4 regions of the Pseudomonas sp. Marseille-Q0931 genome follow, and region 1 is predicted to be linked to each of the others. Evidence: predicted binding sites of a transcription regulator. Region 1 holds the regulator's gene; each other region holds the start of a gene.
The links. Region 1 encodes FliA, which starts transcription of late flagellar genes. Its sites were predicted from a motif close to CTAAAGTTTNNNNNNNNNNNGCCGNTAA; they were not measured.
Positions count from the first base shown of each region.

Region 2: the regulator FliA is predicted to act here: its motif matches at 2,767-2,794, upstream of P3C50_RS03930 (methyl-accepting chemotaxis protein).
Region 3: the regulator FliA is predicted to act here: its motif matches at 2,374-2,401, upstream of P3C50_RS09155 (methyl-accepting chemotaxis protein).
Region 4: the regulator FliA is predicted to act here: its motif matches at 1,836-1,863, upstream of P3C50_RS19645 (methyl-accepting chemotaxis protein).

Region 1 covers NZ_CALNWT010000001.1:431,507-435,982, reverse strand. Annotated here, with positions in the region: gene P3C50_RS02190 (chemotaxis protein CheA) at 1-1,309, opposite strand, end outside; gene P3C50_RS02185 (protein phosphatase CheZ) at 1,322-2,110, opposite strand; gene P3C50_RS02180 (chemotaxis response regulator CheY) at 2,130-2,504, opposite strand; gene fliA (RNA polymerase sigma factor FliA) at 2,604-3,350, opposite strand; gene fleN (flagellar synthesis regulator FleN) at 3,347-4,177, opposite strand; gene flhF (flagellar biosynthesis protein FlhF) at 4,291-4,476, opposite strand, start outside.
Region 2 covers NZ_CALNWT010000001.1:796,412-800,887, forward strand. Annotated here, with positions in the region: gene P3C50_RS03910 (LTA synthase family protein) at 1-898, shown strand, start outside; gene P3C50_RS03915 (phosphatase PAP2 family protein) at 908-1,633, shown strand; gene P3C50_RS03920 (dual specificity protein phosphatase family protein) at 1,630-2,310, shown strand; gene P3C50_RS03925 (hypothetical protein) at 2,315-2,665, shown strand; gene P3C50_RS03930 (methyl-accepting chemotaxis protein) at 2,800-4,428, shown strand.
Region 3 covers NZ_CALNWT010000003.1:60,127-64,602, reverse strand. Annotated here, with positions in the region: gene P3C50_RS09160 (SMP-30/gluconolactonase/LRE family protein) at 1-845, opposite strand, end outside; gene P3C50_RS09155 (methyl-accepting chemotaxis protein) at 1,032-2,342, opposite strand; gene P3C50_RS09150 (class I SAM-dependent DNA methyltransferase) at 2,513-3,256, shown strand; gene P3C50_RS09145 (sterol desaturase family protein) at 3,366-4,379, shown strand; gene P3C50_RS09140 (FMN-dependent NADH-azoreductase) at 4,422-4,476, opposite strand, start outside.
Region 4 covers NZ_CALNWT010000013.1:142,134-146,609, reverse strand. Annotated here, with positions in the region: gene pbpC (peptidoglycan glycosyltransferase PbpC) at 1-1,752, shown strand, start outside; gene P3C50_RS19645 (methyl-accepting chemotaxis protein) at 1,951-3,882, shown strand; gene P3C50_RS19640 (sensor domain-containing diguanylate cyclase) at 4,000-4,476, opposite strand, start outside.

The DNA.
Region 1 (4,476 bases):
CCAGGTCGCGTACCAGGCGCGGGAAGCGGCCGAAGACCTTCTTGATCGGCTGCATGCGTGTCTTCATCACCGAGGTCTGCAGGTCAGCCGTTACCACGTCGAGGTTCGACACGGCCTTGGACATGGCCTCGTCGCCGCTGTTGAGCCCCAGGCGAACCAGGCGGTTACGCACCAGAACCAGCTCGCCGACCATGTTCATGATCTCGTCGAGGCGCGCGGTATCGACACGCACGGTGGTTTCCGCTTCGCTCGCCGCCGTTGCCTTTTCGGCCGCAGCTGCAGGCGCGGCGCTGGCACGGGCAGCAGCGGGCTCAGCCTTGGCAGGTGCAGGGCTGGCGGGTGCGGCGGCCTTGGGCGCCGCAGCCGGTTTGGCCGCAGGTACCGGGGCCGGCGCCGGCTCGCTGGGCGCTACGAACTTGCCCTTGCCGTGCAGTTGATCGAGCAACGACTCGAACTCGTCGTCGGTGATCTCATCACTGGCCGCAACAGGTGCAGCGGCAACGGCCGCAGCAACCGGCGCCGCGGCTTCGGCTGCGTCAGAGAACTGACCCTTGCCATGCAACTGATCGAGCAGCGCTTCGAATTCGTCGTCGGTTATGTCGTCGCCTGCCGGGGCAGCAGCCGGCGCAGAGGCAACGACAGCGATCGCAGCAGGCGTCTCGACCATGCCGGAGAACTGCCCTTTGCCGTGCAACTGGTCGAGCAGCGATTCGAACTCGTCATCGGTGATCTCATCACCGGCGGCATTCTCCGCACTTGGAGCGGCAGCCGGCGCCTCACCCAGCGCGTCGAGCAGTTGCTCGAATTCGCTGTCAGTGATATCGCCCGAGGCAACGGACGCAGCAACCGCCTGGGGCTCCGGTTCGGGCTCGGGTTGCGGCTGCGCCTGCTGCACCGGTTCAGGGGCCGCTTCGCCGCCACCCGGTTCGGCCAGGCGCGACAGGGCCGCCAGCAGCTCCGGCGACGCGGGCGTCGGCTCACGCCGCTCACGCACTTCGCCGAACATGCCATTGACTGCATCAAGAGCCTCGAGCACTACATCCATCAGCTCCGAATCGACGCGACGCTCACCCTTGCGCAGGATGTCGAAGACGTTTTCGGCGATATGGCAGCACTCCACCAGCTCGTTGAGCTGGAGGAAGCCCGCTCCGCCCTTGACGGTATGGAAACCGCGAAAGATGGCATTGAGCAGGTTCATGTCGTCCGGTCGGCTTTCCAGCTCGACTAACTGTTCGGACAACTGTTCGAGAATCTCGCCGGCCTCTACCAGGAAATCCTGGAGGATCTCTTCATCGGCGCCGAAGCTCATATTGTGTGCTCCTTAGAACCCTAGACTGGACAGCAGGTCGTCGACATCGTCCTGGCTGGAGGCAACGTCATCACGCTTATCGGCATGAATCTGCGGACCTTCACCCCGCGATGGTTCTTTTAATTTTTCCTGTTCGGCGCGCAGCACTTCGTGGTCGTGCTGAATACCGGCGAAACGGTCGACCTGGCTGGCCATGAGCATCAGCTTGAGCAGGTTGCTTTCCACTTCGGTCACCAGTTGGGTGACACGCTTGATCACCTGACCGGTAAGGTCCTGGTAGTCCTGCGCCAGCAGAATGTCGTTGAGATGGCCTGAGAGCTTGGCGCCATCTCGCTCACTGCGGGCGAGGAACAGCTCGACACGCTTGGCCAGCTCGCGAAAACCGTCGGCACCGATTTCACGGCGCATAAAGCGGCCCCATTCGACGTTCAGGCTCTGCGCTTCATCGCTCAGATCATTGACCAGCGGCGCGCTCTGTTCGACCAGATCCATGGTCCGGTTGGCAGCCTTCTCGGTCATGGTCACGACGTAGTTCAGCCGCTCGGTAGCGTCGGCAATCTGCGACAGCTCCTGGGCATGCGGCATACGCGGATCGAGTTGAAAATTGACAATGGCGTTGTGCAGTTCACGGGTCAGTTTGCCGACCTCGTGATACAGCCCGCGATCACGAACCTTGTTGAGCTCGTTGATCAGTTGCACCGCGTTGCCGAAGTTACCTTTTTCGAGGCTATCGACCAGCTCACGGGCATTGGTTTTCAGGGACGATTCAAGGTCACCCAGCGTGGAGTCATCGTGTTCCATAGCACCCTCGCGGCCGGCATCAGCCGTTGACCCGCTCGAAGATCTTCTCGATCTTTTCCTTCAGCACCTGAGCGGTGAAGGGTTTGACTACATAGCCGTTCACGCCGGCCTGGGCCGCCTCGATGATCTGATCGCGCTTGGCTTCAGCGGTCACCATCAGCACCGGCAGGTGCTTGAGGCGCTCGTCGGCGCGTACGGCACGCAGCAGGTCGATGCCGGTCATGCCGGGCATGTTCCAGTCGGTCACCAGAAAGTCGAAACTGCCGCTTTGCAGCATCGGCAGTGCCGAGGTGCCGTCATCGGCTTCCGCGGTGTTGGTGAAACCCAAATCCCGCAAGAGGTTCTTGATGATCCGTCGCATCGTCGAGAAATCGTCAACGATGAGGATTTTCATGTTCTTGTCCAAGTCGACCTCCGTACAGTCCCAAACGTATTGCGCTTGCAACTACGTCCTTTAATCGTGAAACCGTTTGCGCCTGCGAGTACGCCGCCTTCAGCCAGCACGCCATTCACTCAGCCGCGAGCGCAGACGCGCCGCGCACTGGCTGTGCAACTGGCTCACGCGTGACTCGCTAACCCCCAGCACTTCACCGATTTCCTTCAAGTTCAGTTCTTCATCGTAATACAGCGCCAGCACCAGACGTTCGCGCTCCGGCAAACCGGCGATGGCATCGGCCAAGGCCGCCTGGAAGCGTTCGTCTTCGAGGTCCCGCGAAGGTTCGAGGTGAGTGTGTCCGGCGTCTTCGTGCAGCCCGCCATGCTCGCCGTCCTGCAACAGGTCGTCGAAGCTGAACAGGCGGCTGCCCAAAGTGTCGCCAAGAATGCCGTAGTAATCCTCCAGACTCAATTGGAGTTCGGCCGCGACCTCGTGATCTTTAGCGTCGCGCCCAGTTCTTGCTTCAACGACACGAATAGCATCGCTGACCATACGGCTGTTGCGGTGCACCGAACGCGGCGCCCAATCGCCCTTGCGCACCTCGTCGAGCATGGAGCCACGGATACGGATACCCGCGAAGGTCTCGAAACTGGCGCCCTTGCTGGAGTCGTATTTGCGCGAGGCTTCGAGCAGGCCGATCATGCCGGCCTGGATAAGATCATCGACCTGCACGCTGGCCGGCAAGCGGGCCAGCAGGTGGTAGGCGATGCGCTTGACCAGCGGCGCATAGCGCTCGATCAGCTGGTGCTGGGAGTCCTGCGCCTGAGCCTTGTTGTACATACGAAGTCCAGAGGCTGCTGTCATACGGCCGAGTCTGCGGTCGGTTGTTGCACCAGACGCTCGACGAAAAACTCCAGATGACCACGAGGATTGGCCGGTAACGGCCAGGTATCTACCTTCTGAGCTATCGCCTTGAACGCCAGGGCGCACTTGGATCGAGGGAAGGCTTCATAAACGGCGCGCTGCTTCTGCACGGCCTTACGCACACATTCATCGTAGGGCACGGCACCGACATACTGCAGGGCGACATCGAGGAAACGATCCGTCACCTTGGTCAGCTTAGCAAAGAGATTGCGTCCTTCCTGCGGGCTATGGGCCATATTGGCCAATACACGGAAGCGACTGATGCCGTGATCGCGATTGAGCAGCTTGATCAGCGCGTAGGCATCGGTAATCGAGGTGGGCTCATCGCACACCACCACGAGGATCTCCTGCGCAGCACGCACGAAGCTGACGACCGCATCGCCGATGCCGGCAGCGGTGTCGATCACCAGCACGTCAAGATTTTCGCTGATGTCACTGAATGCCTGGATCAAGCCTGCATGCTGCATCGGCGTGAGACTGACCATGCTCTGTGTGCCGGACGCTGCCGGCACGATGCGGATGCCGCCCGGCCCCTGCAGCAGGACGTCACGCAGATCGCATTCACCCGAGATGACATCAGCCAGGGTGCGCTTGGGCGTGAGTCCCAACAGAACGTCGACGTTGGCCAGGCCCAGGTCAGCGTCCATCAGCATCACCCGACGGCCGAGATCGGCCAGGGCCATGGACAGATTGACCGACACATTGGTCTTGCCGACGCCACCCTTGCCGCCAGTAACCGCAATCACCTGTACGGGATGCATAGCCATGTTCTTTCTACACCTTGTCTAACTTCGACTTGGCCCTACAGGCCGTTGAAAACACCCGTTGAGGCCGTTCACTCCCGCGCCACGTGGCGGGAGGGTGCAACATTCTCGCCGCTTCAGCCGGCTCGCTTGGCCGGATTGTGATAGAGGCCGGCGAACATCTGCGCCATGGCGTCTTCACTCGGCTCCTCGGCGGCCTGCAGCCCCACTGCGCGGCTGACCAACTGATGGCTACGCGGCACTTGCAGGTCATCCGGAATCCGCGGCCCGTCCGTCACATAGGCTACCGGCAGTTGCTGGCC
Region 2 (4,476 bases), 360 kb from region 1:
CGGTTACGCCAGCCTGGGCCAGCAACTGAGCGCTCAGGGCTACGACAGCGTCTTCGTCTACGGCGGCCGCGGCTATTTCGACAATATGAACGCCTTCTTCGGCGGCAACGGTTATCGCGTCGTCGACCAGAGCAGCGTCGACGAGGCCGAGATGAGCTTCCAGAACGCCTGGGGCATGGCCGACGAGGACCTCTATCGCCAGGCGATCAAGGTGGCCGATGCCGATCACGCCGCCGGCAAGCCGTTCCTCCTGCAACTGATGACCACCTCCAACCACCGTCCCTACACCTACCCGGACGGGCGCATCGACATTGCCTCCGGCGAGGGGCGCGAAGGGGCAGTGAAGTACACCGATTACGCCATCGGCCAGTTCCTCGCCGAGGCGCGCAGCAAGCCCTGGTTCGATCAGACGCTATTCGTCTTCGTCGCCGACCATACCGCCGGTAGCGCCGGGCGTGAGGATCTGCCGGTGGCCAACTACCACATCCCGCTGTTCATCTACGCCCCGAAATACGTCAAACCGGCCGAATACGCCGACGTCGCCAGCCAGATCGACGTGGCGCCGACGCTGCTCGGCCTGCTCAATCTGGATTACGTCTCCACCTTCTTCGGCCGCAACCTGTTACGCGCTGATCATCCCGCAGGCCGCGCGCTGCTGGGCAACTACCAGCATCTTGGACTGTTCGACGGCAAGGACCTGGCGATCCTCAGCCCGCGCCGGGGCATGCGCCGCCATGACGACGCCCTGGGGCTGAGTCATGAGTCGCGCAGCGATGGCGACGATCCGCTGCTGCGTCGTGACATCGCCTATTACCAGGGTGCCAGTCATGCCTTCGGTAAACACCTGATGGCCTGGCATCCAGACGCCCAATCCAGCCAGCAACTCAGCGCGCGCTAAGGAGTGGAAATGTCGTCCCGTTATTTCGACTTTCGCGTGGCGCTCAGTATACCGGTACTGCTGATGGCGCTGCTGCTGGCGTTCGATCCCAGCCCGGTGGATTTTGCCCTGGCGCGGCTGTTCTACGAACCCGGACTGGGTTTCATCGGGCGTAGCAGCTTCTGGCTCGAGGACATCCTGCATGACCGCGCCAAGCAGGCGCTGATCCTGCTCGGTGCGCTGGCTATCGCAGGCTTTGTGCTCAGCCTGCTGCCGACGCGGCTGCGCGTCTGGCGTCGTCAGCTCGGTTACCTGGTGCTGGCACTGGGGCTGTCGACTTCCCTGGTCACCCCGCTGAAAACGCTCACCGGCATGCACTGCCCTTGGAGCCTGAGCGAGTTCGGCGGCCAGGAGCAATTCACGCCGCTGCTGGCCGAGCGCGCGCCGACCGCCAATCCCGGCCGCTGCTGGCCAGGCGGCCATGCTTCGGCGGGGTTCTCGCTGCTGGCGCTGTTCTTCGTCCTGCGTGACCGCAGGCCGCGGATGGCACGTATCGCGCTGCTGGTGGCGCTGGGGCTCGGCTCGCTGTTCTCCCTGGGGCGCATGCTGCAAGGCGCACACTTTCTCTCGCACAACCTGTGGACGCTGCTGATCGATTGGATCATCTGCGTGCTGACTTACCGCTGGCTGCTCTATCGCGCACCTGCCGAACAGCCATCGCGCAACTCGCTTGAATGGAGAGAAACCTGCCGATGAACAGATTCCTACCGGGGCTGCGTCTGGCGTTGGCCACGCTGGTATTTTTTGGTGCGCTGCTGGCGCTGCCCTTGAGCATGGCCTGGGCCGCCACCACTGCGCCAGTGCCGGTGCAAACCGTGCGTCCGGCCAGCTGGGCGCAGCCGCTGGACAGCCGCATCAACCTCTATCGCATGGTGCCAAATCTCTATCGCAGCGCCTTGCCGAGGGCCAGGGATTTGCCTGAGCTGCAGACGCTGGGCATCGCCACGGTGATCAACTTCTATCAGCGCGGCGATGAGCACTGGCTGAAGAATCCCAAGGTTGTTCAGGTGCATCTGCCGCTGCGTACCGACCGCATCGACGATGTCGACGTCATCGAAGTGCTGCGCAGCATTCGTCAGGCGCAGAGCCGTGGTCCGGTGTTGATTCACTGCAAGCACGGGCAGAACAGAACCGGGCTGGTCGCCGCCCTTTACCGGGTGATCTACCAGCACTGGAGCAAGGAGCAGGCACTGGCGGAAATGCGCGGCGGCGGCTTTGGTGGTGAGTCGCGCATGGATGATGCCGAGCGTTACCTGCGCCACGCCGATATCCCGGCGTTGCGCTCGGCACTGGCCAGCGGCGCGTGCAGCACCAGCCGGTGGGCAATGTGCGCATTCAGCGAGCGCTTGCTGGGCATGATCGAGAGGGCGTGAACCGATGAAACTTCCGTGTCTTGTGCTTGGCGGCCTGTTTCTCCTGGCCATTAGCGGCTGCCAGAGCCTGCGTGAGCAGATGCAGGCGGCCAATTATCCGTCAGCTTTCGTCGATGGTTTCGAAGCCGGCTGCAGCAGCGGTCGCTCGGCGGCTGGCCCGCTCGGTAAGTTCGCCAAGGATGTGCCGCGGTACCGGTACGAACTTTTGTACGCACAGGGCTGGGACGATGGATTTCAGCAGTGCGAAAACGCGCAACGTATCGATGACTGGGAGCAGCGCCGAGAGGACCACTGGCGCGACCAGGAATGGCGTCGGCATGTCGATCAAACGATGGCGAGGGCCTTGCGTCGGTAAATTCTCTTTTTTTCGTGATCAAGTGCACGGAAATGTCGCCGATAAAAAAGAGGGGCAAGCACCGTCCTATCTGATTCTCCGCCAGGTATGGCTGAGGATGACTCAATTTTTGCGTGCAATGGGAGTTTCACAACATGTCGCTGCGGAATCTATCAATCGCCCCTCGCTCCGGGCTCGGTTTTGGTCTGGTCGCCTTGTTCATGGTGCTGATGGGCGCGTGGGTACTACTGACGCTGGACAACATCAAGAAGCAATCGCAGGAAGTCGAGAAGAACTGGGTGCCTAGCATCATGGCGCTGAACGATCTGTCTCAGACGATCCTGCGCGTGCGTGCCCTGACCCTGCGCATACTGGTCGAACGCGATACGCAAAAGGCCGAGCAGGGGATTGCGCGCGCCAATGGGATGCTCGATCACGCCAGCAGCGTGCGTGAGCGTTACGAAGCGTTGATCAGCTCTCAGGAAGAGCGGCAGGTCTTTCAGCGATTCCTGGATGCAGAAAAGAACTACCTGGCAGAGCGCGCCGAGATTCTGCGCTTGGCTCAGGGCGGTAACTTCGATGCTGCCACGGCCAGGTTCGCTACCGACGTGTTGAGTCGGCATGCCGACGCTCTGGCTGCTGCATTGACCGAACTCGCTACGCTCAACGACACCGGGGTCAGCAGCGCGGTAGCCAACATCGCTGCGGCCAATGACAATGCGCGTTACGGGGTCATCCTGGCGGTCGTACTGGCCGCTATCGCGACCGTGATCCTCGCAATGCTGCTGACACGCAGTATCGTCGCGCCGCTGAAACAGGCGGTCGAAGCTGCAGAAATCGTCGCTTCGGGTGATCTGACCCAGAATTTCCAGATCGAGGGCAAGGACGAGCCAGCACGTCTGCTCGCTGCCCTGAAAACCATGCAGCAAAGCCTGCGCACCACCATCCAGAACATTGCCGATTCGTCCAACCAGCTGGCCTCGGCGTCGGAGGAGCTGCACGCGGTGACCGAGGATTCGACCCGCGGGCTGCATCAGCAGAACACCGAGATCGAGCAGGCGGCTACGGCGGTCAACGAGATGACCGCGGCAGTCGAAGAGGTGGCGCGTAATGCGGTAAGCACCTCCGAGGCGTCGCGTGAATCGAACGTCACTGCGCAGCAAGGACGCGAGCAGGTGCGCCAGACCGTCGACTCGATTGGCCAGCTGGCCGCCGATGTCACCACCACGTCGGGAGAGGTGGAACAGCTGGCGCAGCGCGTGCACGAAATCAGCAAGGTGCTCGACGTGATTCGTTCGATTGCCGAGCAAACCAACTTGCTGGCGCTCAACGCGGCCATCGAGGCGGCCCGTGCTGGCGATGCCGGGCGCGGCTTCGCCGTGGTCGCGGACGAAGTACGCGCGCTGGCGCATCGCACCCAGCAGTCGACCCAGGAGATCGAGCAGATGATCGGCGGCATCCAGAGCGGTACGGATCGCGCCGTCAACGCCATGCAGAGCAGCAATGGCCGCGCCCGTTCGACGCTGGAAGTGGCCCAGGCCGCAGGCGTCGCGCTGGAGCAGATCACCCAGGCGATTTCCTCGATCAACGAGCGCAACCTGGTTATCGCCAGCGCATCCGAGGAGCAGGCACAGGTGGCGCGCGAGGTGGACCGCAACCTGGTGAATATCCGCGACTTGTCGATGCAGACTTCCGCTGGTGCCAATCAAACCAGCGCAGCGAGCCAGGAGCTATCGCGCCTGGCAGTCGACCTCAATAACCTGGTGGCGCGCTTCAAAGTCTGAGGCGCGGGACAAACGAAAACGGCGCCCGAAGGCGCCGTTTCTTTACCG
Region 3 (4,476 bases), on a different contig from region 1:
TTGATGCCATCCAGCGCGCCGGTGTCGGTGGCTTCGATGTGTTTGCGGCGTTGACCGAGGCTGCCGTCGTCGTTCACCTGATATGCCCATACCAGGCGATGCGGCTTGGCGCGACCCTCGACGATGTACAGGGTCTTCTCGTCCGGCGAGAAGCACAGGCCGTTGGGGCCGGCCAGATCGTCGATCACACGGGTGACCTGCTGCGTCTCGCCGTCGATGCGGTAGACGCCATGGGGCAGCTCCGGCTCGATCTTGTAACCCTCGTAGAAGTTACCGGTCTGGAAGGGCGGGTCGGTGAACCAGACCGAGCCGTCGCGCTTGACCACCAGGTCGTTCGGCGAGTTGAAGCGTTTGCCCTCGAAGGTGTCGGCCAGCACGGTGATGCTGCCGTCGTGTTCGGTGCGGGTGATGCGTCGGCCAACGTCCTGGGTGGTCGAGCCTTCGCAAGCGATCAGCCGGCCCTGGCGGTCGCGTACCAGGCCATTGGCATAGTTCGACGGCTGGCGATAGACGGCCAGCGACTGGCTGATTTCGTCCCAGCGCATGATGCGGTTGTTGGGAATGTCGCTAACCAGCAGGTAGCGACCGTCACCGAACCACACCGGACCTTCGGCCCAGCGGATGCCGTCGGCAAGTTTTTCCACGCTGGCGTTGAACAGGCGTAATTGCAGGAAGCTGTCATCCAGCGCCTTCACCGCGCCGGACGGGTAACGCAGATCGAGGGGTTGCGTGGCGTTGGCCAGTTGCGGCAGCAGAGAGGCAGCGCCGGCGGCGGCAGCGGAGCAGACCAGCGATTGCTTGAGAAATTGGCGGCGTGAGCCGACGGGGCGTTGTTCGTCATTCATTGGGAGGTTTCCTTGTTGTTCTTGTTGATAGTGGATGCGACTCAGGAAACTTATACGATGTATGACGACATTGGAAACCCTGTCACCCAACTCGTTCAGGATATTCGTGAATTGGCTTTGGATCGGGCCATTCAGGGTTTCATGGAGGATCAGGTTGTGTGATGACTAAGCGGCGGTATCGTGAGATCACAACTGCGTAGCGAAAATCTCTACCGCCTTGACCACGCGCCGCGCGCCATCCTGGATTTCCTCGATGACCTGGCCAGCCTGGCCCGACAGTTCGAGGCCCAGCTCGGCCTGGCTCTTGCCGCGGTCAATGATCTCTACCGCGCGCTCGGCCAATTGCTGGTTCTGACTGACCACCGAGGTGATTTCCACCGTTGCTGCGCTGGTTCGGGAGGCCAACTGCCGAACCTCATCGGCTACCACCGCGAAGCCGCGCCCCTGGTCACCGGCACGCGCCGCCTCGATGGCCGCGTTCAGCGCCAGCAGGTTGGTCTGGTCGGCGATGCTGCTGATGTTCTTGACGATGGAGCCGATGAGCTGGGATTGCTTGTCCAGCGCCTCGATACCTTGTGCGGCTTCCTGCATGCGCGTGGCCAGTTCGGTCATGGCGTCGAGCATCTGCTGTACCACCGAGGCGCCGTTGCGCGCGCTTTCGTCGGTGCCCTTGGAGGTCTCGAACGCAATGCCGGCGGCCTGGGCCACGGCCTCCTCGCGCTGCACCTGATCGGTGATCACCGTGGCGAACTTGACCACCTTGTACAGCTGGTCGTGGGCGTCGGTGATGGGGTTGTAGGAGGCCTCCAGCCACACGTCGCGGCCGTGGCTATCCAGGCGGCGAAAGCGGTTGACGACGAATTCGCCTCGGCGCAATTGCTCCCAGAACCGTTGGTACTCGAGGGAGTTGTATTCGCTCGGGTCGCAGAATATGCGGTGATGCTTGCCCTGGATCTGCGCCAGGCTATAGCCCATGGAATCGAGAAAGCGCTGGTTGGCGGTCAGCACTTCACCGTTCAGATTGAATTCGATCACCGCGGTGGAGCGCTGCAAGGCCTTGATCAGGTTTTCATGCTCGCGCGAGGTCTCGATGGTGCGGGTCAGGTCGCTGGCATGGATGGAAAAGTAGCGAATACGCCCGCCGCTATCACGCACCGGCTGCAGGATCGAGCGCAGCCAGGCTTCCTCGCCATTGCCGCGCAGCAGGCGGATCACCCCGGCAAGGTGCTCGCCACGCTCCAGCGCCTGGCGCACGCGGTGGTGGAAGTCGAGACTGCGCACATGCTCGGGAATCATTGCCAGCAGGGACTGACCTTGCAGGCGCTGCGGCGTATAGCCCATCTCACCGAGGAAATTGTCGTTGGCGCGCTCGATGCGACCTTGCGGGTCGAGGATCAACACCAGCATTTCCTCTTCCAGGCTGGCGCGCACCTGCTCCACGGAAGAGAGGTCCTCACGCAGTGCCTGCAACTCCTGCTTCAGTCGTCCATTGAACATGTGGGCCATCTCGCTGAGTGTTGACGTCATTGTTTCGGCTGCAAACGTCAGGAGTTTAGCGGGGTCGTAGCCTGTGCAAAAAAGCGAGTAGCGCGGTGATATTTTCCCTATCGGCGCGCGGCTGCGCTTGGGATATGATGCGCGCCCCTCGGCTCCCCTGGCGGGTCATCATGTCCGGCAACGCTCTCTATACCGACCTGTCGGGCTATTACGACCTGATGTGCGCGGACATCGACTACGCCGCGCAGAGCCACTGCGTGCAGCGCCTGCAGCAGCTGTTCGGCAATGGCGGCAAACGCCACCTCGACCTGGCCTGCGGCACCGGCCCGCATGTGCGCCATTTCCTCAATGCCGGCTACGCCAGCAGCGGGCTGGACATCAACCAGCCGATGCTCGACCGCGCCGCCCAGCGCTGCCCCGAGGCGCGCTTTTCCCGGCAGGACATGTGCAGCTTCCAGGTCGACGAGCCGCTGGATCTGATCACCTGCTTTCTCTACTCCATCCATTACAGCGCCAGCATCGAACGGCTCAAGGCCTGCATCGCCAGCGTGCACGCCGCCCTGGCGCCGGGCGGGGTGTTCTGCTTCAACGCCGTGGACAAGCAGCGCATCGACAACGCCTCGTTCGTTTCCCATAGTGCTTTGCATGCCGAAGGGCAGTTTCGTTTCAGCTCCGGCTGGTACTACCGCGGCGAAGGCGAGCAGCAGGCACTGCGCCTGCGCATCGAGCGCACCCTGGGTGAGCAGAGCGAGATCTGGCACGACGAGCACCCGATGGTGGCGGTGAGCTTCGCCGAATTGCAGGCCCTGCTGGCGCCGTATTTCGAGATGCAGGTGCTGGAGCACGACTATCAGCGGCTGGTCCCGTGGGATGGCAACTCCGGCAATGCGCTATTCGCCTGCAGCAAGCGCTGAACGGCAAGTGGCCGGGCCGCACGGCAGATGCCGGGGGTAACTATTCTCATTTGCTAAAACATCATTCTTGCTTATCATTCCGCCACTTTTGCCTGGGGAGGTTGGAGTGATGCAAGAGCTGTCGCTGGCAGCCACTCCGTTGACTGAGCTGCTGGCCGTTCTGGCCAGGCAGTTTCAGGGGCTTTTCGACCTGAATGGGCGTATCGGCCTGGTCTTCATCCTGCTTTCCTACAGCGTGGCCTACCTGCTTTACCGCCGGCGTCGCGTGAGCAGCGGCATTGCATCGTTCTGGCAGTTCATCGGTGGGCGCCAGGTGCTGCTGCATCCTTCGGCGCTGCTCGACTACCGCTACTACTTCATCCGCGCTCTGCTGCGCGTGCTGCTGATCGTTCCGGTGATCGGCCTGGTTGATCCCTACGTGTTGCATTCGGCCGACTACATGGCCTTCTTCACCAACCTCTGGGGCGCGCGGCCGCAACTGGGTGAAAATCTCGGCCTGAGCCTGCTCTATGGCCTGGGCGTGTTCCTGATCAACGATTTCGCCAGCTACTGGACGCACCGCGCCTTCCACTCACGCTGGCTTTGGGAGTTCCACAAGGTTCACCACGTCGCACCCGTGCTGGTGCCGCTTACCGCCAGCCGAGTGCATGTCGTGGAAAAACTCGCCGACAGCTTGCTTACGCTGGTGCTGCTGGGCGCCTACTCCGGGACGTTCTGGTACCTGTGCGGGGGCGAGATCAGTCGCTACACGCTGTTTGGCGTGACCTACCTGGTGTTCATCTTCAACTGCCTGGCGGCCAATCTGCGCCATACGCACATCTGGCTCTCCTTCGGGCCCAGGTTGGAACACCTGCTCAACAGTCCGGCGCAGCATCAGATCCACCACAGCGATGCCCCGCGTCACTTCCACAAGAACTTCGGCACCAATCTGTCGATCTGGGACTGGATGTTCGGCACGCTCTACACCACCACGGACACCCCGGAGCCGCTCAGCTTCGGCACGGCCGAACGCGATGCGCATCGCTACCAGAGCCTGTACAGCCTGATCGTGCTGCCGTTCATCGACACTGCGCGCAAGGCGCTGCACAGCATCGAAGGGCGAAGCCTGCGCCGAAGGGTTTAGCGCAGACGGCGCCGCGGCCATCCACGCTAAGCCCTCACGTGGTCACGCCGGCTGTGCGACGCGTTCGGCCTGCACGGAGCGTTGCAGTTCGGCCACC
Region 4 (4,476 bases), on a different contig from region 1:
GCCGTGCTGCCGCAGGCACCCAGCCGCTTGCGTCCGGATCGCCATCCCGAGCGTGCCCAGGCGGCGCGCGACAAGGTGCTACGCCGCCTGGGTGAGTTCCAGGTTTGGCCGCAGACCCAGGTGGACGAAGCGCTGGAAGAGCCGGTGTTTCTCGCGCCGCGCCGCGAACCGAGCCTGGCGCCCTTGTTGGCGCGGCGGCTGAACCGTGCCGGCAGCCCGCCGCTGATTCGCACCACCCTCGATGCCGGTTTGCAGCTGCGCCTGGAAGACCTGCTGCTGGGCTGGCGTGCGCGCCTGCCCGAGCGCACCTCGGCGGCGATCCTGGTGGTGGAGCACGAGAGCATGGCGGTTCGCGCCTATCTCGGCTCGGTGGATATCGGCGACACCTCGCGCTTTGGCCACGTCGACATGGTGCGCGCCCTGCGTTCGCCCGGCTCGACGCTCAAACCCTTTCTTTACGGCATGGCGCTGGATGCCGGGCTGATCCACTCCGAGTCACTGCTGCAGGACGTGCCGCGGCATTACGGTGACTACCGCCCCGGCAACTTCGCCGCCGGCTTCATCGGTCCGGTGTCGGCCAGCGAAGCCCTGGCCACCTCGCTCAACCTGCCTGCCGTGCAGCTGCTCGAAGCTTACGGGCCGAAGCGCTTCGCCGGCGAGCTGCGCAGCGCGGGGCTGCCGATTCGTCTGCCGGCGCTGGCCGAGCCGAACCTGGCGCTGATTCTCGGTGGCGGTGGCTCGCGGCTGGAGTCGCTGGTGACCGGCTACAGCGCCTTCGCCCGTGGCGGCATGGCCGCCCGCCCGCGTCTGCAGCCGGATGACGAGCTGCGCGAGCGCCGGCTGCTGTCGCCCGGTTCGGCCTGGATCATCCGGCGCATCCTCAGCGGCCAGGCGCGGCCGGATCGCGATCCGCGCGCGCAGCTGGCGCAGCGTCCGACCCTGGCCTGGAAGACCGGCACCAGCTATGGCTTTCGCGACGCCTGGGCCATTGGCGTCGGTCCGCGCCATCTGATCGGCATCTGGATCGGTCGCCCGGACGGCACCCCTGTGCCCGGCCAGTTCGGTCTGGCCTCGGCCGCGCCGCTATTGCTGCAGGTGCATGATCTGCTGGTCAACCGCGACAGTCAGCGGGGCATCGCGGCGCCGGCCGATCCGCAGCCGGCCGAGGTTGGCGTGGCCGCCATCTGCTGGCCGCTGGGCCAGCCAATGAGCAGGGACGATCCCAACTGTCGACGCCTGCGTTTCGCCTGGACGTTGGAGGGCACCACGCCACCGACCTTGCAGGCCGCCGATCAGCCGCTGGGCAGTGGCTTGCGCGAACGTTACTGGATCAATGCCGAGGGGCATCGCGTCGGGCCTGCCTGTGCGGGTGCCGAGACGCGCGAGCTGGCGTTGTGGCCGGCGCCGCTGGAACCCTGGTTGCCACGACGGGAACGACGTACTGCACGTTTGCCGAGTATAGATCCGGGCTGTCCACCGCCACGCAGTAGCCAGGTGGCGCCGCTTTCCATCGTCGGTGTACGCGATGGTGATCGCCTGCGCCGGCCGCAGGGCAGTCACGAACCGCTGCGCCTCAGCCTGTCCGCTCTGGGCGGCAATGGCCGGCGCTGGTGGTTTCTCGATGGCCAGCCAGTGGGCGATAGTGCCGTGGATGCGTCCTTCAGTCACGCCTTCGACAGTGGCCGGCATCAGTTGAGCGTGCTCGACGAAGGCGGGCAGACCGCTCGTCTGGAATTTAGCGTCGGGCCCTGAGGCGAGTCGTCCGCCAACCCGCGGCCAGCGGCCGCTCTGGCATCAGCACCGGTCAGTGCTGCCCATGGTGCCGAATCTTGTGAATAAAGCCTGGCCGTGCGCCGCCGATATGAAACCAGGCGGTAAGCAATTGCAATTTGTGTACATTTTTGTATCCAATTGCCTGGCCCATTACAAGAACAACCGGGAGAAGCCCCCATGCGCCTCTGGCAACGCAGTATTCAGTGGCAATTGATCCTCAGCATGGGCGCGGCCCTGCTGACCAGCATTCTTATCGTCGTCGGCATCTACTCCGCGGTGGTGGACCGTCTGACCGAGCGCTACCTGATCGAAGAGGCGCTGCCGGCTCGGGTACTGGCGATTCGCAACGACCTGGAGCGAGTGCTGACCGCGCCGATTACCGCCAACGCCTCGATTGCCGAGAACAGTTTGGTGCAGGACTGGCTTGCGGCGGGCGAGGAGGCCGCACGGCGCGACGAGTTCGCTCGTTATCTCGAAAGCGTGCGCGCCCAGCAGAACGCCATGACCACTTCCATCGTCGCCCTGGCCAGTGGCAACTACACCACCGGCGAAGGGCTGGTGCGCACGCTCGACCGCAGCCAGGCGGAGAACCAGTGGTTCTACCGCCTGATCGACGGCGAGCGCGACCGCGTGCTGGAGATCGACATCGACAAGACCACACGGCAGCCCACGCTGTTCATCAACCAGCGCATCAAGCGCGGCGGCAAGACGCTTGGCGTGTCTGGCTTGGGCTATAGCCTGGCGGACATGTCGAAAATGATCAGCGACTTCCGCTTCGGCGAGCGTGGCCAGGTGTTCCTGATCGACAGCCAGGGCAACATCAAGGTCCATCCCAATTCGCAGCTGAGCGGCAGTGGCAAGCTCGGCGAGCTGTTCGGCGCCGATGCCAGTCGCCAGGTTCTGGCTGGCGACAGCCGTGCGTTGCGCTTCGAGCGCAATGGCGAGACCTTTCTTGCCGTGGCGCAGAAGTTCGCCAGCATAGACTGGCTGCTGGTCAGCGAAGTGCCGGAGGCCGAAGTCTACGCCGAGGCGCGTCAGGCGCTGCTGATGACCAGCCTGATCGGCGTGGCCGTGGCACTGCTGTTCCTTGGCCTGGTGGTACTGCTGGCGCGCGGCCTGGTACGGCCGATCCGTCAGGTGACCCAGGCGCTGGTGGAGATCGGGGGTGGTGGGGGCGACCTGACGCGGCGTCTGGATGAATCGCGGGCTGATGAGCTGGGCGACCTGGCGCGTGGCTTCAACCGTTTTCTCGCCAGCCAGCGCGATTTGATCGGTGATGTGCTAGCCACCAGCGAGCGCCTGCGCACTGCTGTCGGTCAGGTGGCGCGGGTGGTGGAGAACACCGCTGGGCGCGCGGGCCAGCAGCAGGATATGACCGATATGGTGGCTACCGCGGTGAACGAGATGGGCTTGACCGTGCAGGAAATCGCGCGCAACGCCAGCGACGCTGCGCAGTCCTCGCACAGCGCCCGCGAAGAAGCGCAGAGCGCGCGTCAGGTGGTCGGGCAGTCCATCGCCCATATCGAACGGATGTCCGCCGATATCGGCAGCGCCGCGGATGCGGTAACCGAATTGGCCGAGCAGGTTGCGTCCATCGATCAGGTACTGGCGGTGATTCGCGGAATCTCCGAGCAGACCAACCTGCTGGCGCTGAACGCCGCCATCGAGGCGGCGCGGGCCGGGGAAATGGGCCGCGGTTTCGCCGTGGTGGCCGATGAGGTACGCACTCTGGCCAGCCGTACCCAGGCCTCGACCGACGAGATCCAGCAGATGATCCAGCGCCTCAAGCAGGGCGCGGAAACCGCGGTCAGCTCGATGCACGCCGGCCAGTCGGCTACCAGCACCGGCGTCGAGTCCAGCCAGCGTACCGGGCAGTCTCTGCGGGCCATCACCGAACAGGTCGAACGCATCAGTGATATGAATACCCAGGTGGCGGCAGCGACCGAAGAGCAGAGTTCGGTGACCGAGGAGATCAATCGTAACGTGCAGGGCATCGCCGATCTGGCGCACGCTACCGCCGGTGAGGTACGCGCCTGTCGCGAGGATTGTCAGACGCTGAGCCGCCTGGCTGACGATCTGACCGGGCAGATGGGCAAGTTCCGTCTCTAGTGGTGATGGCTTTCGTAGGGTTCGCTGTCGCAGCGATTATCACCGCTCGGGTGCGCCCAGCCTGGGCGGCCCTGCGAGCCCTACTTAAACCCCGCGCGATCCTGAGGCCGCCGTGCCTCAGTGATCGGCCGCGACTAGGCGGTTGCGGCCTTCACGTTTGGCGCGATACAGCGCGCCATCCACGCGCCGGAAGAAGGCGTCGGCGTCGCCATCGTGCCGTTTGCTGAAGCAACCGACGCCGAGGCTGGTCGTTAGCTCCAGGCGCTGGCCGGCCAGCAGCAGGCCTTCGTTCTCCAGTTCCTGACGAAAGTGCTCTGCCAGGTCCCATGCCTGAGCCAGGGTGGTGCCGGGCAGCAATACACCGAATTCCTCGCCACCAAGGCGCAGCAGTGCGTCGGCATCGCGACGGAACACCTTACGCATGCGCTCGGCGAACGCGCTCAGGCAGGCATCGCCGCCGGCATGGCCATGCTCATCGTTCACTTTCTTGAAGAAGTCGATGTCCATCAGCACCAGCGATAACGGTTCGCCCTGGCGCACGGCGTTGGCCACCAGGCTGGGGAACAGGTTGTTGAACTGATAGCGATTGCCCAG